DNA from 3 places in the Variovorax sp. VaC1 genome. Region 1 is predicted to be linked to each of the others. Evidence: predicted binding sites of a transcription regulator. Region 1 holds the regulator's gene; each other region holds the start of a gene.
The links. The regulator sigma-54, encoded in region 1, starts transcription at its own class of promoters, with help from an activator protein. The targets are predictions, from matches to a motif close to TGGCANGNAANCTGCTTT.

Region 1 (5,961 bases):
GATCCCGTTCGTGACCAAGACGCAGAAGGGCGGCGCCGAGCAGGACGAAGCCGAAGCCCGCAAGAACCGCGACTGGGACCCGAATGCGCCGCTGGCCGGCAAGGCCGGGGCGCCCAAGCCCGCGCCTGCCGCCACCGGCCCGGTCAACCCCGTCACCGGCGAGCCGGCGACGACCGCCGTGGCCCCGGCCACCATCCCGCCCACGACGACCGCGCCGCCGGTGCCCGTGGTGGTGGCACCCACCACCAAGCCGCCGCGCACCGCGCCCGTGCCGGCCGAAGCCAACGCGCTGCCGCCGTCGAACGATCCGCTGGGCGATCTCGCCCGCGCGCGTTCGGGTGGCGGTTCGGGCAGCAGCACGACCACGGCCTCGGCCGCCCCGAGCAGCCGCGCCAACAGTGCCGGCGGCACCGCCGCTTCGCCGGCGCCGGCCTCGGGTGCCGATCCGTTCATGTACTTCGTGCAGGCCGGCGCCTTCCGCACCACCGACGACGCCGAAGCCCAGCGCGCCAAGCTGTCGCTGATGGGCGTCGAAGCCAAGGTCACCGAGCGCGAGCAGGCGGGCCGCACGGTCTACCGCGTGCGCGCCGGCCCGTTCAACAAGAAGGACGACGCCGACCGGCTCAAGGAGCGGCTCGACGGCGGCGGCCTGGAATCGGCCTTGGTTCGCGTCCAACGCTGACAAGGTGCGAATAAACCTGCTGCGCCCCCCGATCTCGCACCTGCGGTCCTCACCGTACAAAGTACGGCTCCGGTCCTCGATGCAAGCTCGGCGCGCTCGCTACGGTTTCTTCACACCTTGTGGGTGAGGCGCTGCCACAAATAGCCCTTAAGCTTCGCCGCGCGGCGTTTGCCGCCACCATCCATGGCCTTGGGCGCGCCGGGAGCGGGGGAACTCCCCGCCGCGCGCCGGCTCAGTCTGCCGTACCAACAGGAGAACCCTTTCAATGAAACGTCGTGACTTTTCGCTGGCCGCCACTTCGCTCGGGCTGCTGTCCCTGGCCGCCAACCCGGCCTATGCCCAGGCGCGCGCGCCCAAGGCCGGCTCCGAGTACCTGGTGCTCGACAAGCGCGTGCCGGTCGATGCGCCGGCCGGCAAGATCGAGGTGGTCGAGTTCTTCTCGTACAACTGCCCGCATTGCAACGATTTCGAGCCGTCGCTCGAAGCCTGGATCAAGACCGTGCCGAAGGAAGTGGCCTTCCGCCGCATTCCGGTGCCTTTCGTGGGCAACGACGTCGAGGCCAAGCAGCGCCTGTACTACGCGCTCGAAGCCATGGGCAAGGTCGACGAATACCAGCCGAAGGTATTCAATGCGATCCACGCACAGCGCCAGAACGTGAACGGCGACGCCAACATCATTGCCTGGGCAGCGGCCAACGGCCTCGACGGCGCCAAGTTCAAGGAAGTCTTCACCTCGTTCGGCGTGGCCAGCAAGGCCAAGCGCGCCTCGCAGATGACCGACGCCTACAAGGTGGCCGGCGTGCCGGCGATGGCCGTGGCCGGCCGCTGGTATGTGGATGGCGAAACCGCCGGCAACATGACCAAGGTGCTGCAGGTCGTCAACTACCTGATCGGCGAAGCAAAGAAGGGCTGAGCCTTACTCACCTCGGGCTGCGCGCACTTTGCGGCGCAGCGCCGAGCCCCTCGAAGGGGCAACACCTGCGGTCCGGCGAGCCGGTTCCGCGGTGTTCCTGGAGACGATCCAGGAAGGAAAGTCAAGCCCGCTTCGGCGGGCTTTTTCATCTGAGCGTGCGGGGCTGACGCAATCAGCCGCATACAATGCCGAGCAAGTTTCGTGCCTCTATGACATTGCACTCTTACCCCACCACCCCCTTCCTTCTCCGTCGCATCGGCCGCCTGGCCCTCGGCGCGCTGTTGCTGGCCGGCCTCGCCTCGGGCGTGCAGGCCGAGACCGCCGACCGCTCCAAGCCGATGAACATCGAGTCCGACTCGATGCGCTACGACGACCTGAAGCAGACGAGCGTGTTCACCGGCAACGTGCTGGTAACAAAGGGCACCATCATCATCCGCGGTGCGCGTCTCGATGTGCGCCAGGACCCGGAGGGTTACCAGTACGGCGTGGTCACGGCAGCCCCGGGCAAGCGTGCTTATTACAAGCAGAAGCGCAATGCGCCCGACGAGTGGATCGAGGGCGAGTCCGAAGTCATCGAGTACGACAGCCGCGCCGACAACGTCAAGTTCATCCGCAATGCCGAGATGCGCCGCCTGCTCGGCTCGACGCCGAACGACGAGAGCCACGGCGCCCTGATCGTCTACGACCAGAGCAACGACACCTACACGGTCAACGGTTCCACCGTGCCGCCGAACACGGCGGTCAACGCGTCGTCCCCGACCGGCCGCGTCAAGACCATCCTCACCCCCAAGGCCGCCCCGGCGCCCGCGGCCGGCGCCTCCGCCCCGGCCGGCGCGAAACCCGCGGCTCCGGCGCCCACCCCGGCACCGGGCAAGGGCCTGCGTTCGACCACCACGCTCGGTGGCGAGGGAGAAACCCGCAAGTGATCGAAACCGCTGGAACACAGGACGCCAACGGCACGCCGGGCAGCCGCTTGGTCGCGCGCGGCCTGAAGAAGACCTACGGCAGCCGCACGGTGGTCAAGGACGTCTCGCTCGACGTGCAGAAGGGCGAAGTCGTCGGACTGCTGGGGCCGAACGGTGCCGGCAAGACCACCTCGTTTTACATGATCGTGGGCCTGGTGCGTGCCGACGCCGGCGACATCACGATCGACGGCGAGCCGATCGCCCACATGCCGATCCACCGCCGCGCCCGCATGGGCCTGAGCTACCTGCCGCAGGAGGCCTCGATCTTCCGCAAGCTCACGGTCGAGGAAAACGTGCGCGCCGTGCTGGAGCTTCAGAGCGAGCCCGACGAAAACGGCAAGCTCGTGTCGCTGTCGAAGGCGCACATCGAAGAGCGCCTGTCCGAACTGCTGGCCGACCTGCGGGTCGACCACCTGCGCGATTCGCCGGCGCTTGCGCTGTCGGGCGGCGAGCGCCGTCGCGTCGAGATCGCGCGCGCGCTGGCGACCCAGCCGCGCTTCATCCTGCTGGACGAGCCCTTCGCCGGTATCGACCCGATCGCGGTCATCGAGATCCAGCGGATCATCAGCTTCCTGAAGGAACGCGGCATCGGCGTGCTCATCACCGACCACAACGTGCGTGAAACGCTGGGCATCTGCGATCACGCGTTCATCATCAGCGACGGGCATGTGCTGGCACAAGGCACACCCTCGGAGATCGTCGACAACGCCGAAGTACGCAGGGTGTACCTGGGCGAACACTTCCGGATGTGATCGTGCGGCGAGGGTCAAGGATGAACGTGGCCGTCATCCGAGCGGAGCTCCTGCGCGGAGGGTGTCGCGCACGGCCGCCCGAAGCGGCTTGCCCGCTACCGGCAGGGGAGTGGCATGGCGCAAAGCGCGCAGCCTGGGGGGGAGCCGTTTCCTCATGAAGCAAGGGCTGTCCCTTCGCGTCTCGCAGCATCTCGCGCTCACCCCCCAGTTGCAGCAGTCGATCCGGCTGCTGCAGCTCTCCACGCTCGAACTGAGCCAGGAGGTGGAGCAGATGCTCGACGAGAACCCGTTCCTCGAACGCACCGCGGAAGAAGCGGCGCGCGAGGAATTCGGGCTCGACGCCGTCGACACGCCGGTCCCGCGCGATGAAGCGGGCGAGGCCGGCGAAGGCGACTTCTCCTCCGCGCCCAGCGCCAGCGCAACGACCGCGTCCACCGACACCGCCTCGGCAGCCGACACCGACGGCCCCGCCGCCGAGATCGCCGAGCGCGAGCCCGACTGGGAGGGCGACGGCACTGTCGACATGGCACCGGACGACAGCGAGTGGGGCAGCGACGCACCCGCGCGCCAGAACAACCTGGGCGACGACGAACGCGCCGACGCCACCGAGCTCGCGCGCAGCCAGGAGTCGCTGCAGTCGTTCCTGCACCGCCAGGCCCTGAGCCTGCGCCTGGGCGAGAACGACAGCGCCGCGCTGCGCTTTTTGATCGAATCGCTCAACGACGACGGCTACCTCGAAGACTCGCTGCCGGCCCTGGCTTCGGGCCTGGCGGGCGACGACAACGACCAGTTCGACGACCTCGTGCACCACTTCCAGGTGGCGCTCGGCCTGCTGCAGAGCCTGGAGCCCGTGGGCGTGGGCGCGCGCGACCTGGGCGAGTGCCTGTGCATCCAGCTGCGCGCGCTGGCCGCCGAAGACGCGGGCGAAGACGAAGAACTGGCGCAGGTCTACAAGATCGCCGTTGCCATCTGCAAGCAGCCGATGGAGCTGCTCGCGCGGCGCGACTTCAAGCGTCTGGCCACGCTCACCCGCAGCAGCGAAGAGCTGGTGCGCTCGGCGCTGCAGGTCATTGCGCGGCTCGAACCCAAGCCGGGGCGCCGCTTCGTCGACGTCGAGCGCAACATCGTCATTCCCGACGTGATCGTCACCAAGACCGGGCGCGGCACCAACGTCAAGTTCCGCGTCATGCTGAACCCCGAGGTCATGCCGCGCCTGCGGGTGCACGACATCTACGCCGGCGCGCTGAAGTCGCACAAGGGCGAAGGCAGCCAGGCGCTGTCGCAGCGGCTGCAGGAGGCGCGCTGGTTCATCAAGAACATCCAGCAGCGCTTCGACACCATCCTTCGCGTGAGCAACGCCATCGTCGAGCGGCAGAAGAGCTACTTCGTGCACGGCGAGCTGGCCATGCGGCCGCTGGTGCTGCGCGAGATCGCCGACGAGCTGGGCCTGCACGAATCGACCATCTCGCGCGTGACTACCGCCAAGTACATGGCCACGCCGTTCGGCACGGTCGAGCTCAAGTACTTCTTCGGCTCGGCGCTCGGCACCGAGACCGGCGGCAATGCGTCGAGCACCGCGGTGCGCGCGCTCATCAAGCAGTTCGTGAGTTCCGAGAGCATCAAGAAGCCACTGTCGGACAGCCAGATCTCCGAGATGCTGAAAGAGCAGGGCATCGAATGCGCGCGGCGCACGGTGGCCAAGTACCGCGAGGCGCTGCGCATCGCGCCCGCGAACCTGCGCAAGGCTTTGTAGAAAGCCGCCGATGGCTCGTCGCCTGCTGTCGCGTTGTGGGCACTGGGTTTTCGCCATGGCGGCCGTGCTCCTGTTTGCTGGCTGCGCCACCTTGCCCGACGAGGCCCCGCGCCCGCCCACCAAGGCCATGGCCGTCTCGGCCGACACCGCGCTCGGCAAGATCGCGCTGGCGTCGCAGCCCGACCCCGACCTGAGCGGCTTTCGCCTGATGCCCGGCGGCGACTTCGCCTTCGACACGCGCATCCAGCTCGCGCGCCGCGCCCAGCGCTCGCTCGACGTGCAGTACTACCAGATCGAGAACGACGAGACCGGCCGCTACCTGCTGCGCACCCTGCGCGATGCGGCCCAGCGCGGCGTGCGCGTGCGCCTGCTGATGGACGATCTCTACACCTCGGGCGAAGACGAACTGCTGCTCGGCCTGGCCGCCACGCCCAACGTGGAGCTGCGCCTGTTCAACCCGTTCCCGGCCGGGCGCGGCAGCCTGCTCAAGCGCTTTACCGCCTCGCTGTTCGACTTCGAGCGGGTCAACCGCCGCATGCACAACAAGCTGTTCATTGCCGACGGCGCGATGGCGGTGGCGGGGGGGCGCAACATCGGCAACCAGTACTTCACGCGCACTTCGGGCGAGAACTTTCTCGACCTCGACACCTTCGTCACCGGTGCGCTGATTCCGCGCCTTGGCGTGCTCTTCGACCAGTACTGGAACAGCGTCTATGTGCGGCCGATCCAGTCGGTGGTGACCAGCGGGCTGTCGCGCGAAGAACTGCAGAAGCGCTTCGACGCCGCCACTGGCCCCGACACCACGCCGCCGCCGCCCAAGCCCGCGCCCAACGACGTGCTCGGCTACAGCCCGATGGTCGAAGACCTCGACGCCGGCAAGCTGGGCCTGATCTGGA
Region 2 (5,961 bases), 420 kb from region 1:
TGATCGGTATGCCACCTTTGTTTGCCGGCTCGAAGATGTAAGCAAGCGGTGTGCTGAACAAGATCACAAGACGATTGAGCCAGACCGCGGCGGTCCTGCATCCAATGCCTCCGCATCAAGAATTTAATGCAGGTCTTTGCAAGTCGAAGCTGGCCGGCATGCCCATCCGCGCTGTTTAGCGATCCGGCAGAGGGATTCCTTTAGGCGCTTCCATGCCCCATCGCCGACTACGTGGGGAGCGCACTCGATCTGAGCGTGAGCATAGTTTTCGTCCAAGGGGCGATGCAGTACGTCCACAGCGTGCTTCACCTCAACCTCATCGTTCTTGTTCATGGTCGCGACCGATATGCCGCGAACCTCGCTTGCACCAAGAGCGATCACTCCATCGGAGGGCGACTTTTTGGAAGCTTGAGGGGCGCCTTGACGCAGACCTTGTCTATCTACCGAAGGCTTGCGCTCCCGATCATTGAAGGCTGAGGTTCTAACTTGTAGAAGCTCCCCTGAGCCATCGCACATGAAGCAGTCCTCACTGTCTCGAACGGATCGCAACAAAAGTTCGTCTGCTGCTACCTCGGTGACAGGCTCAGGCATATTGCAGCCAACCCCAAACAGCCGCGAAAGCATCAAGCGATGGCATAGGGCGTTGGTCCATTTCCGTGTCTATGTTTGTTCCCCAACTACGGATGACTTCCATGGACTCAGGTGCAAAGTAGAGCGTGACCTTTCGCTCGCCGCTCCACCATTCGAAAAGCACCTCCCCGTCTTCGCTCGCGCTGATTTGAGGCTCGCGCCAGATTCCAACACGCGTGCTCAAGCGATAAAGCTCAGGCAAGCGTGCTTCAGCGTTTGCTATCGCTTCGGCCATTGGTCTAGCACTACCATTGCCGTCCCAGTTTTCGTCGAAATTTCGAATGAGTGCCAGCTTCTGTTGGGATTTCGATGTCAGCAATCTGGCAACCTGGTGTTGAGGTGGTTCCCCGATCTCTTCGGGTATTGAGCTGTATCGCCCCAGACCATATGTGTCTGCGGTGTTCGTCATGCTGCTCGACAACAGACTGCCGTGCCTAGTGGGATGCAAGTTCATTCGATCATCCTCCGGACCTCATCAGTAATAGCTGCTTCAAATATCTTGTTCTTTCGCTCGCGCAGTTGGTATAACACGTCCCAAACTGCGGCAGAGTCCATGGCAAGCTGTTTGGTGCAGAAGACGTCTATATCTAAAAGTACTGCCATCGCCTTCGGGTCTGGCGCCGCTTCGAGGCCAGAATTGACGATGGCTGTGTATTCGACGCCCAGATCTTTCTGCGGAAGCACCAGCTGCATGAAGTAGCCCTGCAGGTCGGCAGAAACGTCACCAATCAATCGAGGTGACAAGTTCAGATAGGTGTCTAGCTCGACACCCTGTGGTACGACGATTCGATTGATATATCGAACGGCAAGGCGATTAACTGAGGTGGCCTTGAACTCGAGAACGAAGTTCTCCAAGATTGGACGCATCTCCTCGGCGAAACTTTCCCACTCCGAGTACGGCTGCATATGGCTGTAGGACAAGCCTTGGCGACGTAGCTGCAATATTCGATCGCCCTTGGAGCTTGTCAGGCGCACACCGAGCGTCTCGCTTGCCGTGTTACTTGAAATCTCGCCCGCATTCGACGCCGCAAACGCCAATGCAAAGGTATTGATGCGTTGCGATTGGGGAAAGGAATCGCGCAGTGACGCCGCATATTTTGCAAGATGCGTCACCGTCGGCTGCTCCTCGAAACCGAGTTGCAGGTCGATAACAGCTTCTGCGATGGGTGCTCGGTTGTAGTGGGCCAATCTGATTGCGGCGACGTCTCGGGTGGGCATCAACCGGTTTTGTCCTCGTCAGTACGCCTATGTTGCCTCAGGAAATTGGCCTTGGGAATACGTGTTCGCCAGTTTATGCACCGATTTTCCACCAAGTTATCCACAATAGAGGGCGCAACGGCAGCCGGGATGGCAAGCAATGTGCGGCGGTCCGCTGCCGTGCCTACTATGACGTTGCGGGGACCCTTCCGCCGCAATCGTTGCCAGAGTGACCTGGGCTGTCGCCGACGCCGCTCGTCGCCAAAGGGCGCGGATATCGCGCACGAGCCACTTTGTGGCGGAGAAGGGGCCAGGCATGCTGGAGTCATGAGCAGGTCCTGTTCCACATGGACGAACAGGACCTTCCTCTTTTTTTCGCATTTTTCGACCGCGTTCACAGAGCGACGTCGAGTCGCATTCATTGATGGTGAGTCGCATTTATAGGTGGAATCAACACCTCCGCCCACCAGCGCCACCGCACTGGCTGTGTGATGGGGTGCCGCCGTTGGCCGGCACATCCACTTCTCGGTGGCAAAGCGCCCGCCAAGGCTCGCCACTGCGGCGCTCTCCAGCGCCTCGTCGATGCTCATCGGCGGTAGCAGGCCGGCAAAGCGCTGCGCAAGCATCGACTTGCCCGAGCCCGGCTCGCCCACCATCAACAGGCTGTGGCCACCCGCCGCCGCGATCTCAAGTGCGCGCTTGGCACCCGTGTGGCCCTTGACGTCGGCAAGGTCGGCATACGCGGGTGCGGCCACACCGGATGCGGCCTGCACCCGTGCCCAGCCGTCGCCTGGCGCATCGGGCAACTGCGCGGCCGCATCGGCGTCTGCGATGAACTGCCGCACCACGTCCAGCAGATGCCGTGCGCCGTAGACCTCGCCGCTAGGCACGAGCGCGGCCTCTTGCGCGCTGTCCATGGGCAGCACGAGCCGCGTGGCCACGCCGCGCACATGCAGGGCCAGTGCCATCGCCAGCGTGCCGCGCACGGGCCGCAAATCGCCCGAGAGAGACAGTTCCCCGGCGAACTCGTGGCCGGCAAGGCGGGCGTTGTCGATCTGCCCGCTGGCGGCCAGGATGCCCAGGGCAATCGGCAGGTCGAAGCGGCCCGAGTCCTTGGGCAGGTCGGCGGGCGCGAGGTTAACCACGATCTTCTTGTTGTTCGGAAACTCCAGCCCCGCGTTCTGGATGGCCGAGCGCACGCGTTCGCGCGCCTCTTTCACCTCGGTCTCTGCCAGGCCCACCAGCGTGAAGCTGGGCAGGCCGTTCGCCAGATGCACCTCGACAGTGACGCTGGCCGCTTCAAGCCCAAGCAAAGCGCGGCTCTGCACCAAAGACAGACTCATTCTTTTCCCTCTCCCCAAGATGGTGCGCCCATCTTTCTCGCGTCCGGTGGGGTGCGGTGTACCCGCATCTGCAACCACTCGAAACATCCGTTGTAACGAATTGGCTCTCAACCCGCGCCGCATTCACCGCCTTGAACGGCCGCATTCGTGCACTTTGGCACGCTCCCTGCTTTGGGGGTCATCAGGTTCCACAACATAACTTGCGAGGAGTTTCCCGATGACGCACCGTTCCGCCGTTCCGGCGCTGATCGTTCTGGCCACTGCATTGACCACGTCGGGCGTTGCCCTGGCGCAGACAGCAGCAACGACGGACGCCGCGGCGCCGGCGGCAGCTCCCGCCCCGAATCTCACGGGCAACGTGTCGCTGACCACGAACTACAAGTTCCGTGGCCAGGACCAGGACATGATCGGCCGCAACGACTACGCCAAGACCAAGGGCTTCAAGCCCGCCATCCAGGGCGGCCTGGACTACGCCTTCGGCGACAGCGGCTTCTACGTGGGCAACTGGAACTCCAGCGTCAACTGGCAGAAGGGCAACAGCATCGAGATGGACGTGTACGGCGGCTACAAGTTCAAGGCCGGCCCGATGGACATGGACGTGGGCGCGCTCACCTACATCTACCCGGGCAACTCGGCAGGCAACACCACCGAGCTGTATGTCGGCGCCACCTACACCAACGACGCCATCGGTTCGTTCACCGCCAAGTACTCGCACACGGTGTCGAAGGACTACTTCAACTTCGCAGGCAACAAGGGCGGCTCGGGCCTGAAGGGCACCAACACCGGCTACCTGAACCTGGCCTACAGCAAGGAGATCTTCCCCAAGGTCACGCTCAAGGCGGCGGTGGGCTACACGGCCCTTTCGAGCGACATCCGCAGGAACACGCCGTACAAGAGCTACGTCGACTACAACATCGGCGCCGCCTACGACTTCGGCAATGGCCTGTCGCTGACCGGCTCCGTGCAGGGCGCCAACAAGAAGACGGCCTACAACACCGCGGCCGGCCCGGTGTACGACTTCGGCTTCTACACCGTGCAGCAGGTCTATTCGCCGAACAAGGCGCGCTTCATCCTCACCTTGACGAAGACGCTGTAAACAACCACAACGAGGCGCGGCCCAAGCTGCTGCGCCATTTCATTTCCATCCAAAGGAGCAACTCATCATGAAGCTGGTCACAGCCATCATCAAACCGTTCAAGCTCGACGAGGTGCGCGAAGCACTGTCGGCCATCGGCGTGCAGGGGATCACCGTCACCGAGGTCAAGGGCTTCGGTCGCCAGAAGGGCCACACCGAGCTGTACCGCGGCGCGGAGTACGTGGTCGACTTCCTGCCCAAGGTCAAGATCGAGGCGGCTGTCTCCGATGACCTCGTCGATCGCGTGATCGAAGCCGTCGAGGGCGCAGCCCGCACCGGCAAGATCGGCGACGGCAAGATCTTTGTCTACAACCTCGAGCAGGTCGTTCGCATCCGCACCGGCGAAACAGGCCGCGAAGCTCTCTGATCCCGTCCAGGCCCGAAAGAACAACGACTATGAAAAAACTGCTTGTCTCTCTTGCGCTCGGCTTGAGCGTATTGGCCGCCGGCACCACCGGCTTCGCACAGACGCCCGCAGCGGCCACGGCCGAAGCGCCGGCCGCTTCGGCGCCGGCTGCCGCCGCACCTGCAGCGCCGGCCGCGCCAGCAGCAGCAGCCGACGCGGCACCTGCCGCTGCGGCAGCCGCGGCGCCCGCCGCCGCACCGGCACCGAAGATCGACTCCGGCGACACCGCCTGGATGCTGACCTCGACCCTGCTCGTGATCCTGATGACCATCCCCGGCCTGGCGCTGTTCTACGGCGGCCTGGGCCGCTCGAAGAACATGCTGTCGGTGCTGATGCAGGTCTTCGTGATCTTCTCGCTCATCAGCATCCTGTGGGCCGTCTACGGCTACAGCCTGGCCTTCTCGGGTGACGGAAACTTCTTCGGCACCTTCGACAAGATCTTCATGAAGGGCATCACGCAGGAAACCTTCGGTGCGCTGACCACCATTCCTGAATACGTGTTCGTCGCCTTCCAGGGCACCTTCGCGGCCATCACCGTGGCGCTGATCGTCGGCGCCTTCGCAGAGCGCGCCAAGTTCTCGGCCGTGCTGCTGTTCTCGGTGCTGTGGTTCACCTTCAGCTACGTGCCGATCGCCCACATCGTGTGGGGCGGCGGCCTGCTCGGCAAGGACGGCGCACTCGACTTCGCGGGCGGCACCGTGGTGCACATCAACGCCGGTGTGGCCGGCCTGGTCGGTGCCTACATGGTCGGCAAGCGCGTCGGCTACGGCAAGGAAGCCTTCACGCCGCACTCGCTCACGCTCACCATGGTCGGCGCCTCGCTGCTGTGGGTCGGCTGGTTCGGCTTCAACGCCGGCTCGGCCGGTGCTGCCAACGCCGTTGCCGGCCTGGCCTTCATCAACACAGTGCTTGCCACCGCCGCCGCCGCGCTGTCGTGGATCCTGGGTGAGAGCCTGCACAAGGGCAAGGCCTCGATGCTGGGCGCTGCGTCCGGTGCCGTTGCCGGCCTCGTGGCTGTCACGCCCGCCGCCGGCTTCGTCGGCCCGATGGGTTCGATCGTGCTCGGCCTGCTGGCTGGCCTGGTCTGCCTGTGGGGTGTCGGTGGCTTGAAGCGCATGCTCGGCGCCGACGACGCGTTCGACGTGTTCGGCGTGCACGGCGTGGGCGGCATCCTGGGTGCCATCCTGACCGGCGTGTTCGCGGCCAAGGGCCTCGGCGGCACCGGCGGCGCAACGCCCGACACCTTCGCG
Region 3 (5,961 bases), on a different contig from region 1:
GCCGGCCGAGCCTTCCTCGCCCATCACGTGCCAGGGTTCGAGCGCGTTGCGCAGCGACAGCTCCACGCCCATGGCCTGCATCTGGCCGACCAGCGGGAAGCGGAACTCGAAGTGCGGCGCGAACCAGTCGGGGTCGAACGCGAAGCCGGCCTGGCGCATTTCGCTGATGACGTCGTCGAAGTCCATCTTGACGAAGGTCGGCAGCAAAAAGCGGTCGTGCAGCTCGGTACCCCAGCGGGTGACGGGCGCCTTGTAGGGCTCGTCCCAGAAACGGGCGACCAGCGCGCGGATCAGCAGCTGCTGCGCGATGCTCATGCGCGCATGCGGCGGCATTTCGAATGCGCGCAATTCCAGCAGGCCAAGGCGGCCGGTGCTCGAATCGGGTGAATAGAGCTTATCGATGCAGAACTCGCTGCGGTGCGTGTTGCCCGACACGTCGATCAGGATGTTGCGCAGCGTGCGGTCGACCAGCCATGCGGGCATGTTCTGGCCGTAGATCTCGCGGTTCTTCGCGATCTCTTTCAGGGCAATTTCGAGCTCGTAGACCTGGTCGTTGCGCGCCTCGTCCACGCGCGGCGCCTGGCTGGTCGGGCCGATGAACATGCCCGAGAACAGGTAGCTCAGCGACGGGTGGTTGTGCCAATACAGCAAGAGGCTCGCAAGCAGCTCGGGCCGGCGCAGGAAGGGGCTGTCGGCCGGCGTGGCGCCGCCCATCACGAAGTGGTTGCCGCCGCCGGTGCCGGTGTGGCGGCCGTCGGTCATGAACTTCTCGGCCGACAGGCGGGTTTCGAACGCGGCGTTGTAGAGGAACTCGGTATGGGCGACCAGTTCCTTCCAGTTGTGGGCCGGATGGATGTTGACTTCGATCACGCCCGGGTCGGGCGTGACGGCCAGCATCTTCAGGCGCGGATCGCGTGGCGGCGGATAGCCTTCCATCACGATCTTCACGCCCAGCTCTTGCGCGGTGGCTTCGACGGCGGCAACGAGGTCGAGGTAGTCCTCCAGGCGCGCGAGCGGCGGCATGAAGACATAGAGCACGCCCGAGGCGCTGCCCTTTTTCTCGGCCGAAGGGCCATTGGCGCGACGCGGATCGCGCACTTCGACGCACAGCGCGGTGCGCGTGACCCAGTGGGCCGATTCGCCGCGAAGGGGTTGGCGGGTGGTGGTGCTATCGGCAGCTGCTGCCGCCGCTGCATCGCCGCTCGCCGCATCGCCGGGGCGCTGCATGCGCAGCGACGCGGGCACCACGGGCGGTGTGCCGAAGGTGTAGGGCACGTCGCCCAGGCCTGCGCCAGCCGCACCGGCCGTGCCCGTGCTGTAGCGCGCACGGTAGTCGGCCGAACTTGGCAACGCGCCGCGCGGGGCGGTCGGGTCGCGCTCGATCAGGTAGGGGTAGTCGCCCTTGCTGGCCCACGGTTGCGAGTCGAGCGGCAGGCGATAGCCCATGGGCGAGTCGCCCGGGATCAGGTAGAGGCGGTCGTCGCGCAGGAACCAGGGGCCGGTCTTCCAGGCCGGGCCGGCGAGCGCGGGAGCGTCGCTGTTGGCGTTGCCGGGCTCGATGGGCAGCATGTAGCCGATCACCGCGTCGAGCTTCTGCGTGAACACGCGGCGCAGGCGCACGCGTTCGAGTTCGTCGTCGAGCTTCGATTCGAAGGGGTCGACGTTCACCGGCAGGCGGCGTTCGCGCCAGAGGTAGTAGTAGACGTCTTCGTAGCCGGGCTGGATGTAGCGCTCGGTCAGGCCGAGCTTGTGGGCCAGCACGGTGGTGAAGCGGCGCGCGTCTTCGCTCGTGTAGTGCGTGGGAAAGCGCTCGTCGGCGAACAGCGAAGGGTCGTGCCACAGCGCCTGGCCGTCGGCACGCCAGAAGATCGACAGCGCCCAGCGCGGCAGTTGCTCGCCCGGGTACCACTTGCCCTGGCCGAAATGCAGGAAGCCGCCGTTGCCGTACTCGGCACGCAGCTTGTGAACCAGCTCGGTGGCGTAGCCGCGCTTCGTGGGGCCGAGGGCGTCGGTGTTCCATTCGGGCGCATCGCGGTCGCTGGTGGCCACGTAGGTCGGCTCGCCGCCCATGGTCAGGCGCACGTCGCCGGCCTTCAGGCGCGCATCGACCACGTCGCCCAGCGCCAGCACTTCGGACCACTGCTCTTCGGTGTAGGGCTTGGTGACGCGCGGCGATTCGTAGATGCGCGTGACCGTCATCTCGTGGCCGAACTCGACCTCGGATTCGTCGACGCCGCCCTCGATGGGCGCGGCGCTCGACGGCGTGGGCGTGCAGGCGAGCGGGATGTGGCCTTCGCCGGCCATCAGGCCCGAGGTGGCGTCCAGGCCGATCCAGCCGGCGCCCGGCAGGAACACTTCGCACCAGGCGTGCAGGTCGGTGAAGTCGACCGTGGTGCCGCTCGGGCCGTCGAGCGACTTCACGTCAGGCGTGAGCTGGATCAGGTAGCCCGAGACGAAGCGCGCCGCCAGCCCGCAATGGCGCAGCAACTGCACCAGCAGCCAGCCCGAGTCGCGGCACGAGCCGCTGCCGTTGGTGAGCGTTTCTTCCGGCGTCTGCACACCGGGCTCCATGCGGATCAGGTAGTTGACGTCTTTCTGGACCTGCTGGTTGAGCCCGACCAGGAAGTCGATGGTGCGCTGCGTCTTGCGGTCGATCTTGTCGAGGTAGGCGGCCAGCAGCGGCGTGGGCGTTTCAGTGACGAGGTAGGGCGCAAGCTCTTCGGTTTGCGAGGCCGTGTACTTGAACGGGAAGTTCTCGGCCTGCGGTTCGAGGAAGAAGTCGAAGGGGTTGTAGACCGCCATCTCGACCACGAGGTCGACGGTGACCTTGAATTCACGCGTTTTCTCGGGAAACACGAGCCGCGCCTGGTAGTTGGCGAACGGGTCCTGCATCCAGTTGACGAAGTGCTCCGCGGGCTCGACCCGCAGCGAGTACGAGATCACATTGCTTCGGCAATGCGGCGCGGGCCGCAACCTGACGACCTGCGGGCCCAACTGCACCAGGCGGTCGTATTTGTAGTGGGTGACGTGGTGGAGTGCGGCGTGAATGGACATGCGTTTTTGTGTGCAGTACTGGCAGATTGCATCGAAAAGATGTCTCTGGTGAGACGCATACTAGCCCAGAAGCCAAGCAATTAACGCGCCACTGAGCGTGGGTTCGGGGAGGGTTTGCATCATGTGTTCCGAGGTTCTTCGGTGACGCCGTCGCGCGCGTCCGGCCATGCCATGGCCGGGTCGTGGGCCTTCGCCATGCTGGGCGGTTCGGTGTGGGGCGCGGCCCTGCAATTGCAGCAAGCGGTGCTCTGGAACGCGTGGGTCTATGCCGCATCGCTGCCTGTCGCGGTCGTTGTCATGGGATGGTCATGTCGGCCTTCTTCGGTGCTGCGGCGCGGGTCGGGCAAGGGGCTTCTGGCGGTCGCGCTGGTGTGCGGCGCAATGGCCGGTGCGGGGCAGGCCGGTTGGCGTGCCGCGATCCATGCGGGCGGCGCGTTGGACCCGGCGCTCGAAGGGCGCGACCTGCAAGTCACCGGCGTGGTGTCGGAGATGCCGCAGCGTGGCGAGGCGGCAACCCGCTTTCGGCTCGAGGTCGAGTCGGCGCGCTGGGCTGGCACCGGCGCCAGTGCCGATGCACCGCCGGCCGTGCCGGAGCGCATCGCCCTGGGCTGGTATGCCGAGAACACCGGCCTGTGGGGTCGCTCTTCCGAAGAGCGGACGCCTTCCACCAGCACCGTGGGCGCGCCGCACGCCGGCGAGCGATGGCGCCTGACGGTGCGGCTCAAGGCGCCGCACGGCAACCTCAACCCTCATGGCTTCGACAGCGAACTGTGGATGTGGGAGCAGGGCGTGCAAGCCAACGGCTATGTGCGAAGCGGCGCGCGCGATGCGGCACCCGTGCGCGTGGGGATCACATGGCTGCACCCCATCGAACGGGCGCGGGAGGCCGTGCGCGATGCGGTGTTCGAGCGCGTGCCCGATCGTGGCCAGGCCGGCGTGATCGCAGCGCTGGTCACCGGCGACCAGGGTGCGATCGACCGCGCCGGCTGGGATGTCTTTCGCGCGACCGGCGTGGCGCACCTGATGTCGATCTCGGGGCTGCACGTGACGATGTTTGCCTGGCTCGCCGCGCACATCGTCGGCCTGCTCTGGCGCCGCAGCAGCCGGTTGATGCTGTGGCTGCCGGCGCAGCAGGCCGCGCTGGCCGGCGGCGTGCTGCTGGCCACGTTCTACGCGCTGTTCAGTGGCTGGGGCGTGCCGTCGCAGCGCACGGTCTGGATGCTGGCGACCGTCGCGCTGCTGCGCCTGGCAGGGCGGCGCTGGCCCTGGCCGCATGTGTGGCTGCTGACGGCCGCGGTGGTGGTGGCGCTCGATCCGTGGGCCTTGATGCAGGCCGGCTTCTGGCTCAGTTTCGTGGCCGTGGGCGTGCTGTTTGCGACCGACCTCGCCGCGCCGGGCGCGGTGAAACGGGGCATTCGGGCACAGGTGTGGCAGCTGTTGCGCGAGCAATGGGTCATCACGCTTGCGATCACGCCGCTGAGCCTGCTGCTGTTCCAGCAGGTGTCGCTGGTGGGGCTGCCCGCCAATGCGATCGCGATTCCGTGGGTCACGCTGGTGGTGACGCCGTTGGCCATGCTCGGCGTGGCCGTGGCGCCCCTGTGGGATCTTGCGGCCTGGGCCGTGCATGCGCTGGCGGTGCTGCTGCAATGGGGTGCCGGCCTGCCCCATGCCACGCTGTCGATGGCCGCGCCGCCCGGATGGATGGCCGCGTGCGGCGTGGCGGGTGGCGTGCTGCTCGCCATGCCATTGCCTTGGTCGCTGCGCACCTTGGGCCTGCCGCTCCTGTTGCCGGTGCTGCTGTGGCAGGCACCGCGGCCCGCAGCCGGCGAGTTCGAATTGCTGGCGGCGGACATCGGGCAGGGCAATGCGGTGCTGGTGCGCACCGCCACGCACAGCCTGCTCTACGACGCCGGGCCGCGCTACAGCCTCGAAAGCGATGCCGGCCATCGCGTGCTGGTGCCGCTCCTGCGCGCCCAGGGCGAGCGGCTCGATATGCTGCTGCTGAGCCACCGCGATGCAGACCACACCGGCGGTGCTGCCGCCGTGCTGGCGATGCAGCCGCAGGCCGCGCTGTTGAGTTCCATCGAGCCCACGCACCCGCTGCGCTCGTTGCGCCCCGGTGCGGTGTGCGAGGCCGGCCAGCAATGGACCTGGGACGGCGTGCATTTCGAGGTGCTGCATCCACTGGTTTCCGACTACCGGGCTGGCGTCAAGTCGAATGCGATTTCATGCGTCTTGCGCATCGGCAATGGCCGTGCGACCGCACTGCTGGTTGGCGACATCGAACGCGACCAGGAGCGCGTGCTGGTGCAGCGGAATGCGGCGCTTGCGGCTGACGTGCTGCTGGTGCCTCACCACGGCAGCAAGTCTTCGTCGAGCGAATTGCTGCTCGACGCCGTGCAGCCACGCATCGCGCTGGTGCAGGCGGGCTACCGCAACCGTTTTGGGCATCCGGCGGCAGAGGTCGTTGCGCGCTACGAGGCGCGCGGAACACGGGTCGTCGACAGCGTCAGGTGCGGCGCCGCCCTCTGGCGTAGCACCCGCGCCGGCGACGTGGATTGCGAGCGCGAGCGCAGTGCGCGCTACTGGCAACACGCCCTGCCCTGAAACGGCATCCGCCGGTGAGAAGGACCGCCGACAAACCTTTGAAATGTGAATAAATTCTCAAAAGAACGGCGATACATTGGTTGCCGAGTCTGGCAATGAGGAGTCCGATCCGTTGGAGCGATCCAACGCATACACAACATTCAGGGGACACGATGCGCAACGACAACGGCCAGCGGCAGCGGTGGCTTTCCAGGCGGACGCCATGACGGCCGCCGTTCCCGCCATCACCAGCGCCAGCGCGGCATCCGCCCCCGGCGCCCGGCTCAAGATGCACCGCGAAGGCCCGGTGCTGATCCTGAC

Region 2: ACGLHS_RS27640 (TorF family putative porin) is a predicted target of sigma-54. The motif match lies at 3,326-3,343, and genes of this name have one in related genera.
Region 3: ACGLHS_RS02850 (DUF2126 domain-containing protein) is a predicted target of sigma-54. The motif match lies at 3,128-3,145, and genes of this name have one in related genera.

The regions. Positions count from the first base shown of each region.
Region 1 is NZ_JBIGLT010000007.1:48,947-54,907, reverse strand. It holds gene ACGLHS_RS25820 (SPOR domain-containing protein) at 1-682, shown strand, start outside; gene ACGLHS_RS25815 (thiol:disulfide interchange protein DsbA/DsbL) at 948-1,595, shown strand; gene lptA (lipopolysaccharide transport periplasmic protein LptA) at 1,805-2,521, shown strand; gene lptB (LPS export ABC transporter ATP-binding protein) at 2,518-3,312, shown strand; gene rpoN (RNA polymerase factor sigma-54) at 3,467-5,065, shown strand; gene ACGLHS_RS25795 (phospholipase D family protein) at 5,076-5,961, shown strand, end outside.
Region 2 is NZ_JBIGLT010000007.1:468,434-474,394, reverse strand. It holds gene ACGLHS_RS27655 (hypothetical protein) at 584-1,039, opposite strand; gene ACGLHS_RS27650 (TIGR04255 family protein) at 1,081-1,818, opposite strand; gene ACGLHS_RS27645 (YifB family Mg chelatase-like AAA ATPase) at 1,848-3,170, opposite strand; gene ACGLHS_RS27640 (TorF family putative porin) at 3,388-4,266, shown strand; gene glnK (P-II family nitrogen regulator) at 4,334-4,672, shown strand; gene ACGLHS_RS27630 (ammonium transporter) at 4,702-5,961, shown strand, end outside.
Region 3 is NZ_JBIGLT010000001.1:573,807-579,767, forward strand. It holds gene ACGLHS_RS02850 (DUF2126 domain-containing protein) at 1-3,054, opposite strand, end outside; gene ACGLHS_RS02855 (DNA internalization-related competence protein ComEC/Rec2) at 3,226-5,661, shown strand; gene ACGLHS_RS02860 (oxepin-CoA hydrolase, alternative type) at 5,864-5,961, shown strand, end outside.